Actinoplanes teichomyceticus ATCC 31121: one gene and its partner. The protein of the gene in region 2 interacts with the protein of the main gene of each other region in a pairwise test. Links are inferred from orthologs where the notes say so. Each region holds a gene or a part of one and is shown on either strand. Other genes may lie near its edges. The genes, in order: ACTEI_RS14980 and grpE.

Evidence for each region.
Region 1: the proteins of grpE (region 2) and ACTEI_RS14980 interact in binary tests that used the Escherichia coli proteins (3 or more experiments, as listed by UniProt). The link is inferred for Actinoplanes teichomyceticus ATCC 31121 from one-to-one orthologs.

Annotation. Positions count from the first base shown.
Region 1 is NZ_CP023865.1:3,345,913-3,352,869, forward strand. What follows is about bases 1,770-4,656. They hold ACTEI_RS14980 (Nramp family divalent metal transporter), read right to left. Parts: upstream 3,891-4,656; coding sequence 2,649-3,890; downstream 1,770-2,648. Other genes in these bases: ACTEI_RS14970 (sensor histidine kinase), read right to left, coding at 1,770-1,937; ACTEI_RS14975 (response regulator), read left to right, coding at 1,968-2,612; ACTEI_RS14985 (manganese catalase), read left to right, coding at 4,003-4,656. Outside these bases: ACTEI_RS14960 (glycosyltransferase family 4 protein), read left to right, coding at 1-988; ACTEI_RS14965 (hypothetical protein), read right to left, coding at 1,023-1,229; more of ACTEI_RS14970, read right to left, coding at 1,287-1,769; more of ACTEI_RS14985, read left to right, coding at 4,657-4,920; ACTEI_RS14990 (hypothetical protein), read right to left, coding at 4,975-5,163; ACTEI_RS14995 (glycoside hydrolase family 130 protein), read left to right, coding at 5,308-6,390; ACTEI_RS15000 (ATP-binding protein), read right to left, coding at 6,288-6,839. UniProt on the Escherichia coli protein: H(+)-stimulated, divalent metal cation uptake system. Involved in manganese and iron uptake. Can also transport cadmium, cobalt, zinc and to a lesser extent nickel and copper. Involved in response to reactive oxygen.
Region 2 is NZ_CP023865.1:97,174-104,243, reverse strand. What follows is about bases 4,071-7,070. They hold grpE (nucleotide exchange factor GrpE), read right to left. Parts: upstream 5,877-7,070; coding sequence 5,265-5,876; downstream 4,071-5,264. Other genes in these bases: dnaK (molecular chaperone DnaK), read right to left, coding at 5,873-7,070; dnaJ (molecular chaperone DnaJ), read right to left, coding at 4,071-5,188. Outside these bases: ACTEI_RS00455 (sugar efflux transporter), read left to right, coding at 1-1,080; ACTEI_RS00450 (cation:proton antiporter regulatory subunit), read left to right, coding at 1,125-1,622; ACTEI_RS00445 (cation:proton antiporter), read left to right, coding at 1,632-2,840; ACTEI_RS00440 (hypothetical protein), read left to right, coding at 3,027-3,473; ACTEI_RS00435 (heat shock protein transcriptional repressor HspR), read right to left, coding at 3,525-3,968; more of dnaJ, read right to left, coding at 3,989-4,070. UniProt on the Escherichia coli protein: Participates actively in the response to hyperosmotic and heat shock by preventing the aggregation of stress-denatured proteins, in association with DnaK and GrpE. It is the nucleotide exchange factor for DnaK and may function as a thermosensor.

The DNA of each region.
Region 1 (6,957 bases), 3.3 Mb from region 2 along the record:
CCTGCGCGAGGACGGCTCGCGGTGGACCGATCCGGCGGGCACCAATTCCCGGTTCTGGCGCAAGACCCGGCGTTTCCGCAGCCCGCTGCCGCACCGCGCGGACTTCCGGTACAAGCGCTGGGACCCGCTGGTGGACCTGCGGGTGCTGGACTATTTCCGGGCGGAGTCCGACGGGGTGCTGGTGACCACCCGGCCGGCGCTCAACCTGATGTCCGCGTGGTTCGCGCCGCGGCGGCTGGTCCGGGTCGCCCAGGACCACCTGAACTTCCGTAGCTATCCGGCCCCGTTGCAGGCCGCGATCGTGCGCGCCTACCCGCGGCTGGACGCGGTGTCCGTGCTGACCCGCGCCGACCTCGCCGCCTACCGGGAGGCGCTGGGCGACTCGGTACGCCTGGAGCACATCCCGAACGGCACCCCGGCGCCCGACGGCGTACCGGAGGGTGAGCGCGCCGCGGTCGTGGTCGCCGCCGGGCGGCTCACCCGGCAGAAGGGCTTCGATCTGCTCATCGACGCGTTCCAGCGGGTGCACGCGGAGCACCCGCGGTGGCGGCTGGACATCTTCGGTGAGGGTCGGGCCCGGCCGAAACTGACCGCCCGGATCGCCGAGCGCGGGCTGGACGGTGTCGTCCGCCTGCGCGGGCGCACCCGCGAGCTGGACCGGGAGATGGCCCGGGCGTCGGTCTTCGTGCTCAGCTCCCGCCGGGAGGGGCTGCCGATGGTGCTGCTGGAGGCGATGCGCACCGGGCTGCCGGTGGTGTCCTTCGACTGCCCGACCGGTCCGGCCGAGGTGGTCGAGGACGGCGTCAACGGGGTGCTGGTGCCCGCCGAGGACGTCGCCGAACTGGCCGCCGGGCTGTCCCGGCTGATCGGCGACGCCGGCGAGCGCGCCCGGATGGGTCAGGCGGCCCGGCAGACCGGCGCCCGGTACGCGATGCCGGTGATCGCCGCGCGGTGGGTGGAGCTGTTCGCACAGCTGAGCCGCCGCTGACCGGCGGGTCGCGGCTGGGGGCCGGTGCGCCCGGTCAGGCCTGCCGGGAGACGTGCACCCGGCGCATCCGGGCCGGTGACCGCGGCTGCCGGTGAGCGAGGTGGTCACGGACCAGCGGGGCGGCCCAGACCAGGACGACCGCGACGGTCAGCAGGCCGGTCCGGGGGCCGGACGGGGCGTGCAGCAGCAGCGCCAGCAGCCACGCGGCCAGGACGGTCGTACGGAAGATGTGGTCTCGCATGCGACCGGGATGCCCGCCCGTGGTGGCCCCCGGGGGCCAACCCGTGGCCCGCGCGGGTCAGTGCCGGTACCGCGGCAGCGCCGCCTCCACCGCCAGCCCGCCCGGGTGCAGGGGCCGGGCATGCAGCGTCCCGCCGAGGTCGGCCAGCAGGTGGCGGACCACCCACAGGCCGAGGCCGTGCTCGTCCGGTGGGGGAGTCCGGCGGCGCAGCGCCACGTGCAGGCCGGGGGTCGGACCGCCCTGGTCGATCACGGTGATCCGGAGCCGGCGGGCCCGGACCCCGGAGCGCACCCGGACCGGCCCGGTCCCGTGCCGGACCGCGTTGCTCACCAGGTTGATCAGGATCTGCTTGGTGTGCCGCGGATGCACCGGCCAGCGCAGCGCGACCCGGCTCGCCGAGACGGTCAGCCGGCCGGGCGGGGCGGTCACCGCCACCGCGGGAAGGATCGTGCCCAGCGGGGCCGCGGGGACCGCCTCGTCGGCCAGTCCCTGGGCGGTCGCGGCGGCCTGCTCCAGGACCTCCTTGGCGTAGGCGGCGTGCTCGGCGGCCAGGCGGGCCAGCTCGCGGCGGTGCGGCTCGGGCGGTGCGCCCTCCAGGGCGCGGACCAGGCCGGCCAGTGTCGCCATCGGCGGGCGCAGCTCGTGGCAGACGCTGCGGACCAGCAGCAGTCCCGGATCCGGCCGGGCTCGTCTGCGGATCAGGCGCATGACTCGTCCGCGGCGGGGCACCCGGGCGTCATGCGCACCGGAATCCGACTGGCCGTCATCGACGATCACCACCTCTTCGTACGGGGGTTGGAACTGCTGTTGCCGGAGGTCAGCGACGGCCGGGCCACCGTGGTCGCGGCGACCGGCGACGCGGCGTACGCGGCCAGCGTGGTCCGCCACGCCGTGCCGGACCTGGTGCTGGTGGACCTGCACATGCCGCCGCCCGGCGGGGTCCGGGCGATCGCCGCGGTGCGCCGGGCCGCCCCACGGGCACGGGTGCTGGCCATGTCCGGCGACGACGATCCGGCGGTCGCGGTGGAGGCGCTGCGGGCCGGGGCGAGCGGCTTCCTGCCCAAGAGCAGTGACGCCGCCGAGCTGATGCAGCCGCTGCTCGCCGCGCTCGACGGCTGGGCGGTGCTGCCGGACGGCGTGCTCGCCGCGCTGGTCGAGCAGGGCCGGCGGCGCTCGGCGCCCTCGGCCGTCGAGTCGCTGGGCGGGGCCGACCGGGAGCTGCTGCGGCTGATCGCCGGTGGCTGCTCCACGATCGAGATCGCCGATCGGATGCACGTCTCGGAGCGGACGGTGAAACGGCAGACCGCGACGCTGCTGCGCCGGCTGCACGTGGCCAGCCGCGCCGAAGCGGCCGCGCTGGCCGGCAGCGCCGGGTTGCGGTAGAGGGGCACGGCCCCCGGATGCCCCGGCTGAGCGCGCTCAACCCAACGTTCTGACCAGCAAAAACCCGTTGAGCCCGATGATCAGCAGCGCGACGGCGCCGGCACACGCCGTGGTGGCCGGGTGGTTGACCTGGTCGCCGAGCACCCGGCGGCGGCCGGTCAGCCAGATCAGCGGCACCAGCGCGAACGGCACCCCGAAGGAGAGCACGACCTGCGACCAGACCAGTGCCCCGGTGGGGTCGACGCCCAGCGCGAGCACGGCCATCGCCGGCGCCATGGTGATCAGCCGGCGGGCCAGCAGCGGGATGGCGCGGCCGATGAAGCCCTGCATCACCACCTGCCCGGCGTAGGTCCCCACCCCGGAGGAGGCGAGGCCGGAGGCCAGCAGGGCGATCCCGAACGCCAGCGCGGCGTGCCCGTCCAGCACCGCGGCCAGGCCGTGGTGGATGCCCTCCAGGGTGTCGGTGCCGTCGATGCCCGAGCCGAAGAAGAGCTGCGCCGCGATCACCAGCATCGCCAGGTTCACCAGCCCGGCCGCGCCGAGCGCGACCAGCGTGTCGGCGCGCTGGTAGCGCAGCGCCTCGCGGCGGCGGCCGGGGTCGGCGGCGGCGCTCGCCCGGGACTTGGTCAGCGCCGAGTGCAGGTAGATCACGTGCGGCATCACGGTCGCGCCGAGGATGCCGGTGGCCAGCAGCAGGCTGTCCGAGCCGGCGAACGACGGCACCAGACCGGTGGCGAACGCCTGCGCGTCGGCGCCCGAGCGCAGCGCGGTGTAGAGGAAACCGATCAGGATCACCCCGAGCAGCGCGCCGATCACCGTCTCGAACCGGCGGTACCCGCGCCGGTGCAGCTCCAGCAGGGCGAACGCCACGACGCAGGTGACCAGGCCACCCAGCGGCAGCGGCATACCGAACAGCAGATTCAGCGCGAGGGCGCCGCCGACGATCTCCGCCAGGTCGGTCGCCATCGCCACCAGCTCGGCCTGCACCCACAGCCCGCGCGACACCGGGCGGGGCAGGTGGGCGCGGCACAGCTCGGGCAGGTCACGTCCGGTGACCAGGCCGAGCTTGGCCGACAGCGACTGGACCAGCATGGCCATCAGGTTCGCCGCCACGATCACCCAGACCAGCAGGTAGCCGGAGGTGGCCCCGGCGGTGAAGTTGGTGGCGAAGTTGCCCGGGTCGGCGTAGGCGATGGCGGCCACGAAGGCCGGGCCGAACCACGGCGCCACCCGGGCCACCCGGTTCTTCAGCGGAACAGCGAGATCGAGAACCACCATGCGGGCCCCATGCCCCGCCCCGCCGGCCTGCTCGGGCCACGGACGTCCCCGCGGGGCCAGTCCGCCGGGTAACTGATTCGTCGTACAAGCATCCCGCTGAGAGGAGCAAGTCGTGTTCAAGCACGTCGACTACCTGCAGTTCCAGGCGAAGCCGGAGAAGCCGGACGCCCTTTTCGCGGCGAAGCTGCAGGAGCTCGTCGGTGGTCAGTTCGGTGAGATGACCGTGATGATGCAGTACCTGTGGCAGGGCTGGTCGTGCCGCGTGCCCGGCAAGTACAAGGACATGATCATGGACATCGCGACCGAGGAGATCGGTCACGTCGAGATGCTCACCACCATGCTGGCCCGGCTGCTGGAGGGCGCCCCGAACGAGGCGACCGAGAAGGCCGCGGCGGCCAACCCGCTGCTCGCCGCGGTGCTCGGCGGGATGAACGTCCAGCACGCCATCGTCACCGGTGGCAGCGCCCTGCCGCGTGACTCCGCCGGTGTGCCGTGGAACGCCGGCTACATCGTGGCCAGCGGCAACCTGCTCTCCGACTTCCGCTCGAACGTGGCGGCCGAGGCGCAGAGCCGGCTGATGACCAGCCGGGTCTACAACATGACCGACGACCGCGGGGTCAAGGACATGCTCCAGTTCAACCTGGCCCGCGACACCTACCACCAGCAGCAGTGGCTGCTCGGGATCGAACAGCTGATCGCGGACGGCTTCACCGAGAACGGCATCGAGGACTCCAACGCCGAGTTCGAGCACCCCGAGGCCAACCACACGTTCTACAGCTTCGACCCGGAGAGCAAAGCGGGCGAGGGGCGCTGGGCGCGCGGGCCGGCGCTCAACGGCAAGGACGAGATCCGCTACGTGCCGGACGCGCAGCCGCTGACCGACGACAAGCCGCTTGGACCGGCGCCGGACCCGAAGCTGTACGTCACCTACGACGGCTCGATGGGCAAGGGCAAGCCGGGCACCGGAGCCGGCGCGCACGCCCAGGGCGTGGCCAACGTGGTCAACAAGATCAAGGGCGCGCTGGAGTAGGCGCGTGCGGAACGGGGCCGGCCCTGCCACGGTCCGGCCCCGTTCCGTGTCCGCTCAGGAGTTGTCGTCGGCGGTCTTGCCGGACGGGCCGTACGGGGACGTCTGTCCCGCCGGGGTCGGCTGGTTCGCCGTCTTGTCGTGGCTGCCGTGCGGCGGCTGGGTCGGATCGGCGTCCTCGGTGCGCTGCTTGCTGGTCGGCGACTCGCCGCTGCGCCGCAACTCCGGCTGCTGAACGTTCGTCATCACGAGCTCCTTTCTCCTCCGGACCGGCGGATACCCCGATCAGCGCGGAATATGTCCGGACCTGCCCCGTTTGCCGTGCGCTGGATCGGGAACCACGGTCGAGCGGCTCCCGCCATCCGTCGTTCGACAGCGAGGTGCACGGCGATGACGCTTCCCGGCTACCGGTTCCGCCGGCTCACGACGATCATGTACCCCGACCCCGGTGATCCGATGGAGTTCTGGGGCGCCTTCAACCCGACCGTCGGCCGCACCCCGGACGGCCGGTGGCACCTGATCGCCCGGGTCACCGCCGAGGGCAACGTCTCCCGGCTGCGCATCGCCGAGCTGCTGCTGGACGGTGACGTGCCGGTCGGGGTCCGGCGCGGCGACGTGGTGCTGGGACCGGACGAGCCGTGGGAGCGTGGCGGCGGCCGGGGCGGCGTCGAGGACCCGAGAGCCACGTGGGTCGCGGCGCTCGGCATGTACGTGATGGGATACACCGCGCAGGGCGGCGCCTACGGCGCCCAGGCGGCACTCGCGGTCTCCGCGGACTTCCGGACCTGGCGGCGGCTGGGACCGCTGCATTTCGCGTACGACACGGCGCTCAAGCACGACCTCAACGTCTTCCCGAACAAGGACGTCGCGCTCTTCCCCGAACCGGTGCGCGCGCCCGACGGCCGGCTGTCCTACGCGTTCCTGCACCGGCCGATGTGGGGTGCGGTGATCGACCTGCCCGCCGGCCTCACCGACGCCCGGCACGGCATCTGGGTGTCGTTCACCCCGGTCGAGGCGGTGCACCGGGATCTGCGGAACCTGGTGCTGTTGGACCAGCACCGGCCCGTCGCCCAGCCGGAGTTCCCCTTCGAGTCCACCAAGATCGGCGCCGGCCCGCCGCCGGTCCGGGTGCCGGAGGGCTGGCTGCTGGTCCACCACGGGGTCAGCGCGCACGACACCGGAGACCCGGTGCCGCGCCTGGACTACGCGGCCGGCGCGATGCTGCTCGACGGCGATGACGTCACCCGGGTCTGCTACCGGACCAGCGCGCCGCTGCTGGCGCCGGAGACCACCGAGGAACGGGCCGGCATCGACCGGCACATCGTCTTCCCCAGCGGCCTGGCCCGCATCGGCGCGGCGGACTATCTCTTCTACGGCATCTCCGACCGGTACATCGGCGTCGCCGTCCTGGAGCGCGCCCCGGGCACCGGCGACGGCAACCCGTGGCAGCCGACCGTCGCGCCACCGCGCTGAAGCTCCTCCAGGGGCAGGTCGGCCCAGACCACCTTGCCGCCGCCGGTGCGGGCGTAACCCCAGTCCGCGCTGCTGGACGCCACCAGGTGCAGGCCCAGCCCGCCGGGCCCGGCGGGGTCCCGGTCCGGGTGCAGCACCGGGGGAGAGGCACATCCGTCGTGGACGGCGAGGCGCAGGAACCGGCCACGCAGACCGATCTCCAGGGTCATCATGGTGTGCGCGTGCATGACGACGTTGCTGACCAGCTCGGTGACGATGAGCGTGGCCGGGGCCAGCAGGTGGGCCAGACCCCACCGCAGGCAGCTCTCGGTGACGACGTTGCGGGCGTGCCGTCCGGCGAACGCGACCGGGAGCAGGTCCTCGACGACGCCCGAGGCTCCCGCACGGCCGCGGTGCACCCGCCCGCCGGTGGGCCCGTCGGTCGTGTCGCCGTCTCCGGAATGATGCATGGTCGATTCCCTCCCTGCGGGCACGGCACGACTACCCGGGTTGCGCGGGCTTACGCCGGTCACCGGACCGACATTTCCCGCGGCGGTGCCGGGCGGGTCCGGCCGTGCCGCTGCGCCG
Region 2 (7,070 bases):
CCGGTGCAGGCCTCCGCGTTCCTGGTCGTCGCCTCGCTCTCCGGCGTCGCGATGTCGCACGTGATCGGCCGCATCTCGGACCGCCGCCCGATGCGTCGCGCGCTGCTCATCGCGGCCGCCCTGGCCGGCTGCGCCGGCACCGGCCTCACCTCGACGGTGCGCAACTACTGGGTCCTGCTCGCGATCACCGTCACCGCGACCGCGGTGGCCGGGGCGCTGTATCCGCAGTCGTTCGCCTATGCCCGTCAGGTGCTGCAGAGCGACTCCCCGGCCCGGGCCGCGATGGGCATCAGCGCGCTGCGCACCGTCTTCTCGATCGCCTGGGTGGGCGGTCCGCCGCTGGCGGCGCTGCTGCTGGACGTCGCCGATTTCCGGTACGTCTACGGCACCGCCGCGGTGCTCTACCTGGTCGCCGCGCTGATCGCCACCCGCTGGCTGCCGGAGATCGAGGCGCCGGCCGGCACGACCCCCGGCCGGGGCGAGGAGGTCCGCCCGCCACGCGCGATCTACCCGATCATCGCGGGCTTCGTGCTGCTGCAGACCACGATGGTGCTCGGCGTGCAGGCCATGTCCCTGTACGTCGGCGCCGACCTGCACGGCTCGGTCGGCGACGCGGGCCTGATCCTCGGGCTGTGCGCGGCGCTGGAGATCCCGCTGATGCTCGGCTTCGGCGCGCTCAGCACCCGGATGCCGCTGCGCCGGCTGATCCTGGCCGGCGCCGTGTTCGGGGTGGTCTACCAGGCGCTGGCGGTGGCCGCGCACTCGACCTGGATGCTGGCCGCCGCCCAGGTGGTGAACGCCCTGTTCATCGCGGCCAACTCCGGGCTGGGCATCTCGTACGTGCAGGACATGATGCCGCTGCACCCGGGCCGGGCCACCACGATGTTCACCAACACCTTCCCGATCGGGCAGATCCTGGCCGCGCCGCTGTTCGGCCTGGCCCAGCAGTACGACTACCGCCTCGCGTACGTGATGAACCTGATCCTCGCCGTCCTCGGCCTGATCCTGCTGCTGGTGGCGCGGCCACCGGCCCGCCCGGCAGCCGCCGCCGAGCCGCTGGTCGAGCTCGGGAAGGCTTGAGCTGCTGCGACGAAAGTCACTACCCGCGGGATAACGTGGTAGTCGTGCGCGTACGGGTGGAACAGACTCCGCTGCCGGGAATCGGCGTCCGACACGACCTGGTCACCTCCTCCGGGCGTACGGTGGGGGTGGTCTCGCACCGCAACGGCCGTCGTGACCTGGTCCTCTACGACGTCGACGACCCGGACGCCTGCCTGGCCTCGATCCCGCTGACCGACGGCGAGGCGGAGGCCCTGGCCGACGTCCTCGGCGCGTCGCTGATGCTGGGCCAGCTGGCCGGCCTGCGTCAGCAGGCGGCCGGGCTGCTCACCGAGCAGATCGCGCTGCCGGCCGGCTCACCGTTCGTCGGCCGCCGGCTCGGGGACACCCGGGCCCGCACCCGCACCCGCGCGTCGATCGTGGCCGTGCTGCGTGACCGCGAGGTGATCGCCTCGCCCGGGCCCGCGTTCCTCTTCGAGGCGAACGACGTGGTCGTGGCCGTCGGCACCCGCGAGGGCCTGGACGGCGTCACCGCCATCCTGGCCGGCGACACCGACGGTTGAGGCCACCTCGTGCACCACACGACGGTCCTGCTCATCGAGATCGGCGCGCTGCTGTTCGGCCTCGGCATGCTGGGCCGGGCCGGGCGCCGGTTCGGGCTCTCCCCGATCCCGCTCTACCTGCTGGCCGGTCTCGCCTTCGGACAGGGCGGGCTGGTCCCGCTCTCGGCCAGCAAGGAGTTCATCGCGATCGGCGCCCAGATCGGGGTGATCCTGCTCCTGGTCATGCTGGGCCTGGAGTACTCGGCGGACGAGCTGGTCGGCAACCTGCGCTCGGCGGCTCCGGCCGGCGTGATCGACATGCTGCTGAACGCGCTGCCCGGCGCGCTGTTCGCGCTGCTGCTCGGCTGGGACCTGAAAGCGGCGCTGGTGCTCGCCGGGATCACCTGGGTCTCCTCGTCCGGGGTGATCGCCAAGGTGCTCGGCGACCTGGGCCGGCTGGGTAACCGGGAGACCCCGGTGATCCTGTCCGTGCTGGTCATCGAGGACCTGGCGATGGCGCTCTACCTGCCGATCGTCACCGCGGTGCTGGCGAACGTGGGCCTGGTCGGCGGCTTCAGCACGCTCGGCGTGGCCGTGGTCACCGTGGTCGCGGTGCTGGTGGTCGCGATCCGGTACGGCGGAACGATCAGCCGCCTCATGTCGGTGAAGGACCCGGAGGCGCTGCTGCTCAGCGTCCTGGGGCTGACCCTGTTCGTGGCCGGGGTCGCGGCCGAGCTGCAGGTGTCCGAGGCGGTCGGCGCCTTCCTGGTCGGCATCGCGCTCTCCGGCCCGGTCGCGCACCACGCCACCCAGATGCTGTCCCCGCTGCGCGACCTGTTCGCCGCGGTGTTCTTCGTCTTCTTCGGGCTCTCCACCGATCCGGCCGACGTGCCGCCGGTGCTGCTTCCCGCGCTCGGGCTGGCCGTGCTGACCATGCTGACCAAGGTGGCCACCGGGTACCTGGCGGCGCGGCGCGCCGGGACCGCCCTGCCCGGCCGGCTCCGGGCCGGCCTGGCGCTCACCCCGCGCGGCGAGTTCTCGGTGGTCATCGCCGGACTCGCGGTCGCCTCCGGGGTGCAGCCGCGCCTCGCTCCGCTCGCCACCGCGTACGTGTTGATCACGGTTGTCTCCGGTCCGATGCTGGCGCGCCTGCCGGACTACGCCTGGTTCAAGAAGCTGGTCCGCCGCAGGATGGCGGCACAGCGTTCTACGGCCGAACCCGTGCCGACAGTTGAGTGACGTCGGTCACTGTGACCCCTGCCGAAGGTTACTGTCCAGTATCCGAATGTGAATTTTTGATACTTCCGTTCATGCATTGATCGCGCTACCGTTGCGCCGCGACAACTCTCTGTGTTGGGACGTTCGACACTCACGACGGATCGGTGATCCCCGTCGCGGGAGAACGGGTGAAATAAGGCGGCAGCGTTGAGCGTGCGTGAGGCGACATTCATCGGGTTCGGAAATCCGGTCGATCCCCGGCCGGCGGAGATCGAGGCGTGGGCGTACCACCCGGAGTCGGTACCGCTGAGCTCCATGCCGCGGGACTGGGACCTGCTCATCTCCGGCGACGTGCTCGGGCCGACCCTGTTCGAGCTGGCCATGGACCGGCAGTGCCCGGCCCGCCGGTTCGCACAGCACTGCATGTACATCTACGCGGCGGACGGCGTCCGGCAGAACGCGAGCGGCCAGCGCAAACGGCGGCTCAAGAAGTTCGTGGAGCGCGCCGAGGAGGTCGGCGACGAGCCGATGCAGATCTGGGCGCACAACTGCCGGGTCCTGATGACCCGACCGGAACTGTTCGACCACCACGACTGGATGGAGGGCGGCCTGGTGCGCAACCCGCGCCGGCTCGGCCTCTTCCACCGTAAGTGATCGACCGGTAACTACGTGCAGTAACGGCGGCCCCGATCCGGGGCCGCCGTTTCATCTCTCCGCGGCGCGGCGTGGCCGCCACACCACCAGCGCGGTGGAGTGGGTCTCCTGACGGACCAGGTCCGCCCGGCCCGCGTACGGATTCATCGTCTCCAGCTGGGCGATCCGCGCGTACGCGTCCTCCAGCTGCTGCTCCAGCTCGGCGACCCGCTGCTGCAGGTCACCCACCATCTGTTCGAGGCCGATGATCCGCTTGATGCCGGCCAGGTTGACGCCGTCCTCCTGGCTCAGCCGCTGCACCTCGCGCAGCAGCGCCACGTCGCGTTCGCTGTAGCGCCGGCCGCCGCCACCGGCGCGCCCGGGCTGCACCAGGCCGAGCCGGTCGTACTGGCGCAAGGTCTGCGGGTGCATGCCGGCCAGCCGGGCGGCCACCGAGATGATCAGGACCTTCGCGTCGGAGGCCTGTTCCATCGAGATGCTGATCTCTTCATACATGTCCCACCTCCGGAAGGTCTCTAGCCGGTCTTGCGCAGGCGTGCTTCGAGCCGTTCCCGCCCGGCCGGCGGGGTCAGTTTGGCGAATTTCTCCAGGGCGTCCCGGGCCTCGCCGGTCACACCGGGCGGGATCTGCACCTCGACCGTGACGATCAGGTCGCCGGCCTGGCCCTCCTTGCGCACCACGCCCTTGCCCCGGGCCCGCAGCTTGCGACCGCTCGGGGTGCCCGCCGGCACCCGCAGCGTGACCGGGTTGTCCAGGGTCGGCACCCGCAGGTCGGTGCCGAGGACGGCCTCCGCGACGGTGATCGGGACGACCAGCGTGAGGTCGTCCCCGCTGCGCCCGAACAGCTCGTCCGGCCGCACCTTGACCTGGACGTACAGGTCGCCGGCCGGGCCACCCCGGTCGCCCGGCTCGCCCCGGCCGCTGAGCCGGATCCGCTGCCCGTCGGCGACCCCGGCCGGGAACCGGACGTTGATGGTCCGGCTCTTGGTGACGCCACCGGAACCCCGGCACTCCGGGCACTTCTCGTCCACGATGCTGCCCGAGCCCTGACAGTCCCGGCACGGTTCGGAGAAGCTGAACGACCCCTGGTTGCTGGAGATCAGCCCGGTGCCGTGGCATTTCGGGCAGGCCCGCGGGGTGGTGCCGGGCTTGGCGCCGGTGCCCCGGCAGGTGTCGCAGGCCCCCGGCGTGCGCAGGGTCAGCGGCAGGGTGGTGCCGCGGACGGCCTGAGCGAAGTCCAAGGTCACCTCGGTCTCCACGTCCCGGCCGCGCTGCGGGCCGCGCCGCCCGGCCGGAGCGCCGGCGCCACCACCGGAGAAGATCGAGCTGAAGATGTCGGAGAAACCGGTGCCGCCGAACCGGCGGTCACCCCCGCCACCACCGGCGCCCGCCCCGGTGAACCCGCCGAACAGGTCGGACGGGTCGAACTGGGCGCCACCCGCGCCCGGGCGTCCGGCGCCACGGCGGAACGCGCCGGAGCCGAACAGGGAACGCATCTCGTCGTACTCTTTGCGCTTCTTGTCGTCGGCGAGCACGTCGTAGGCCTCGGAGGCGGCCTTGAACTTCTCCTCCGCCTCCTTGTTGCCCGGATTGCGGTCCGGGTGCAGGTCGCGAGCGAGTTTCCGGTACGCCTTCTTGATCTCGTCGGTTGAGGCGGACTTGTTCACGCCGAGAACGGCGTAGAAGTCCTTCTCGAGCCAGTCCTTCGAGCTCAGTTGGTCCACCTCCTCGACTGGTGATGGGTGACGTCCCGCCCACCGGCGAACCGGCGGACGGGACACATGCGGAAACTCACTCGGGATCGGCGACGGCGACCAGCGCCGGGCGCAGCAGGCGCTCGCCCAGGGTGTAGCCGCGGCGCATCACCTCGACGCAGGTCGGCTCCGTGACGTCCGCGGACGTCTGGTGCGCGACCGCCTCGTGGCGGTTCGGGTCGAAGGGGTCGCCCTTCTCGCCGAAGGCCACCAGCCCCAGCTTGCCGGTCGCCGCGGTGAGCTGCTCCGCCACCGAGGCGAACGGCCCGACCAGGTCACCGTGCTCGCGGGCCCGGTCGATGTCGTCCAGCACCGGCAGCAGCGCGGTCAGCACCGAGCCGGTGGTCTGCTCCGCCGCGGCGCCCCGGTCGCGGTCCACCCGCTTGCGGTAGTTGGCGTACTCCGCGGTCACCCGTTGCAGGTCGTGGGTCCGCTCGTCGAGCTCGCTGCGCAGCGCGTCGAGCTCGGCGCCGAGACCGGGCTTGGCCTCCTCGGCCGCCGGGGCCTCGCTCTCCTCCTCCGGCGCGCGGTGCGCGCCGGCCGCCTTGCCCGGCTTGGTGGGAGTCTCCTCGGCCGTCGAGTCGATCTCGCCCTGGATGACTTCCCGCTCGGCCGCCGGACCGTCGTTCTCGTCGTCCCTGGCACTCACTTCTTGTCGTCCTCCACGATCTCGGCGTCCACGACGTCGTCACCACCGGCGGCCGCGCCCGCACCGGTCGCGCCACCCGGCGCGCCCGCGCCGGCGGCCCCGGCCTGCGGCGCCTCACTCTGCGAGTAGAGCAGCGAACCGGCCTCCTGGGAGACCTGCGACAGCCGCTCGTGGGCCGACTTGATCTTCTCGATGTCGGTGCCGCCCAGCGCGCCGCGCAGCTCGCCGAGCGCCTCGCTGATCTTGCTCTTGCTGTCCTCGGGGAGCTTGTCGCCGCTCTCCGCCAGGAACTTCTCGGTCTGCCACTGCAGCTGCTCGGCCAGGTTGCGGGTCTCCGCGTCCTCGCGGCGCTTCTTGTCCTCGTCCGCGTGGTCCTGGGCGTCGCGCATCATGCGCTCGATGTCTTCCTTCGGCAGCGCGGAGCCGCCGGTGATCGTCATCTTCTGCTCCTTGCCCGTGCCCAGGTCCTTGGCGGACACGTGCACGATGCCGTTCGCGTCGATGTCGAAGGAGACCTCGATCTGCGGCACGCCGCGCGGAGCCGGCGCGATGCCGCTCAGCTCGAACGTGCCCAGCTTCTTGTTGTACGCGGCCATCTCGCGCTCACCCTGGTAGACCTGGATCAGCACGGAGGGCTGGTTGTCGTCCGCGGTGGTGTAGACCTCGGAGCGGTGCGCCGGGATGGTGGTGTTGCGCTCCACCAGCTTGTGCATGATCCCGCCCTTGGTCTCGATGCCCAGCGACAGCGGGGTCACGTCGAGCAGCAGGACGTCCTTGACCTCGCCCTTGAGCACACCGGCCTGCAGGGCGGCGCCGACGGCGACGACCTCGTCCGGGTTGACGCCCTTGTTCGGGTCGCGGCCGGTCAGGCTCTTGACCAGCTCGGTCACGGCCGGCATACGCGTCGAGCCGCCGACCAGGATGACGTGGTCGATGTCGGAGAGCTTGACGTCGGCGTCCTTGATCGCGGACTCGAACGGGCCCTTGCAGCGGTCCAGCAGGTCCTGCGTCATGCGCTGGAACTCGGCCCGGCTCAGCGTGGTGTCCAGGTGCAGCGGGCCGTTCGCCCCGGCGGTGATGTAGGGCAGGTTGATGCTGGTGGTGGTGGCCGCGGACAGCTCGATCTTGGCCTTCTCGGCGGCCTCGCGCAGACGCTGCAGCGCCATCTTGTCCTGGGACAGGTCGATGCCGTGC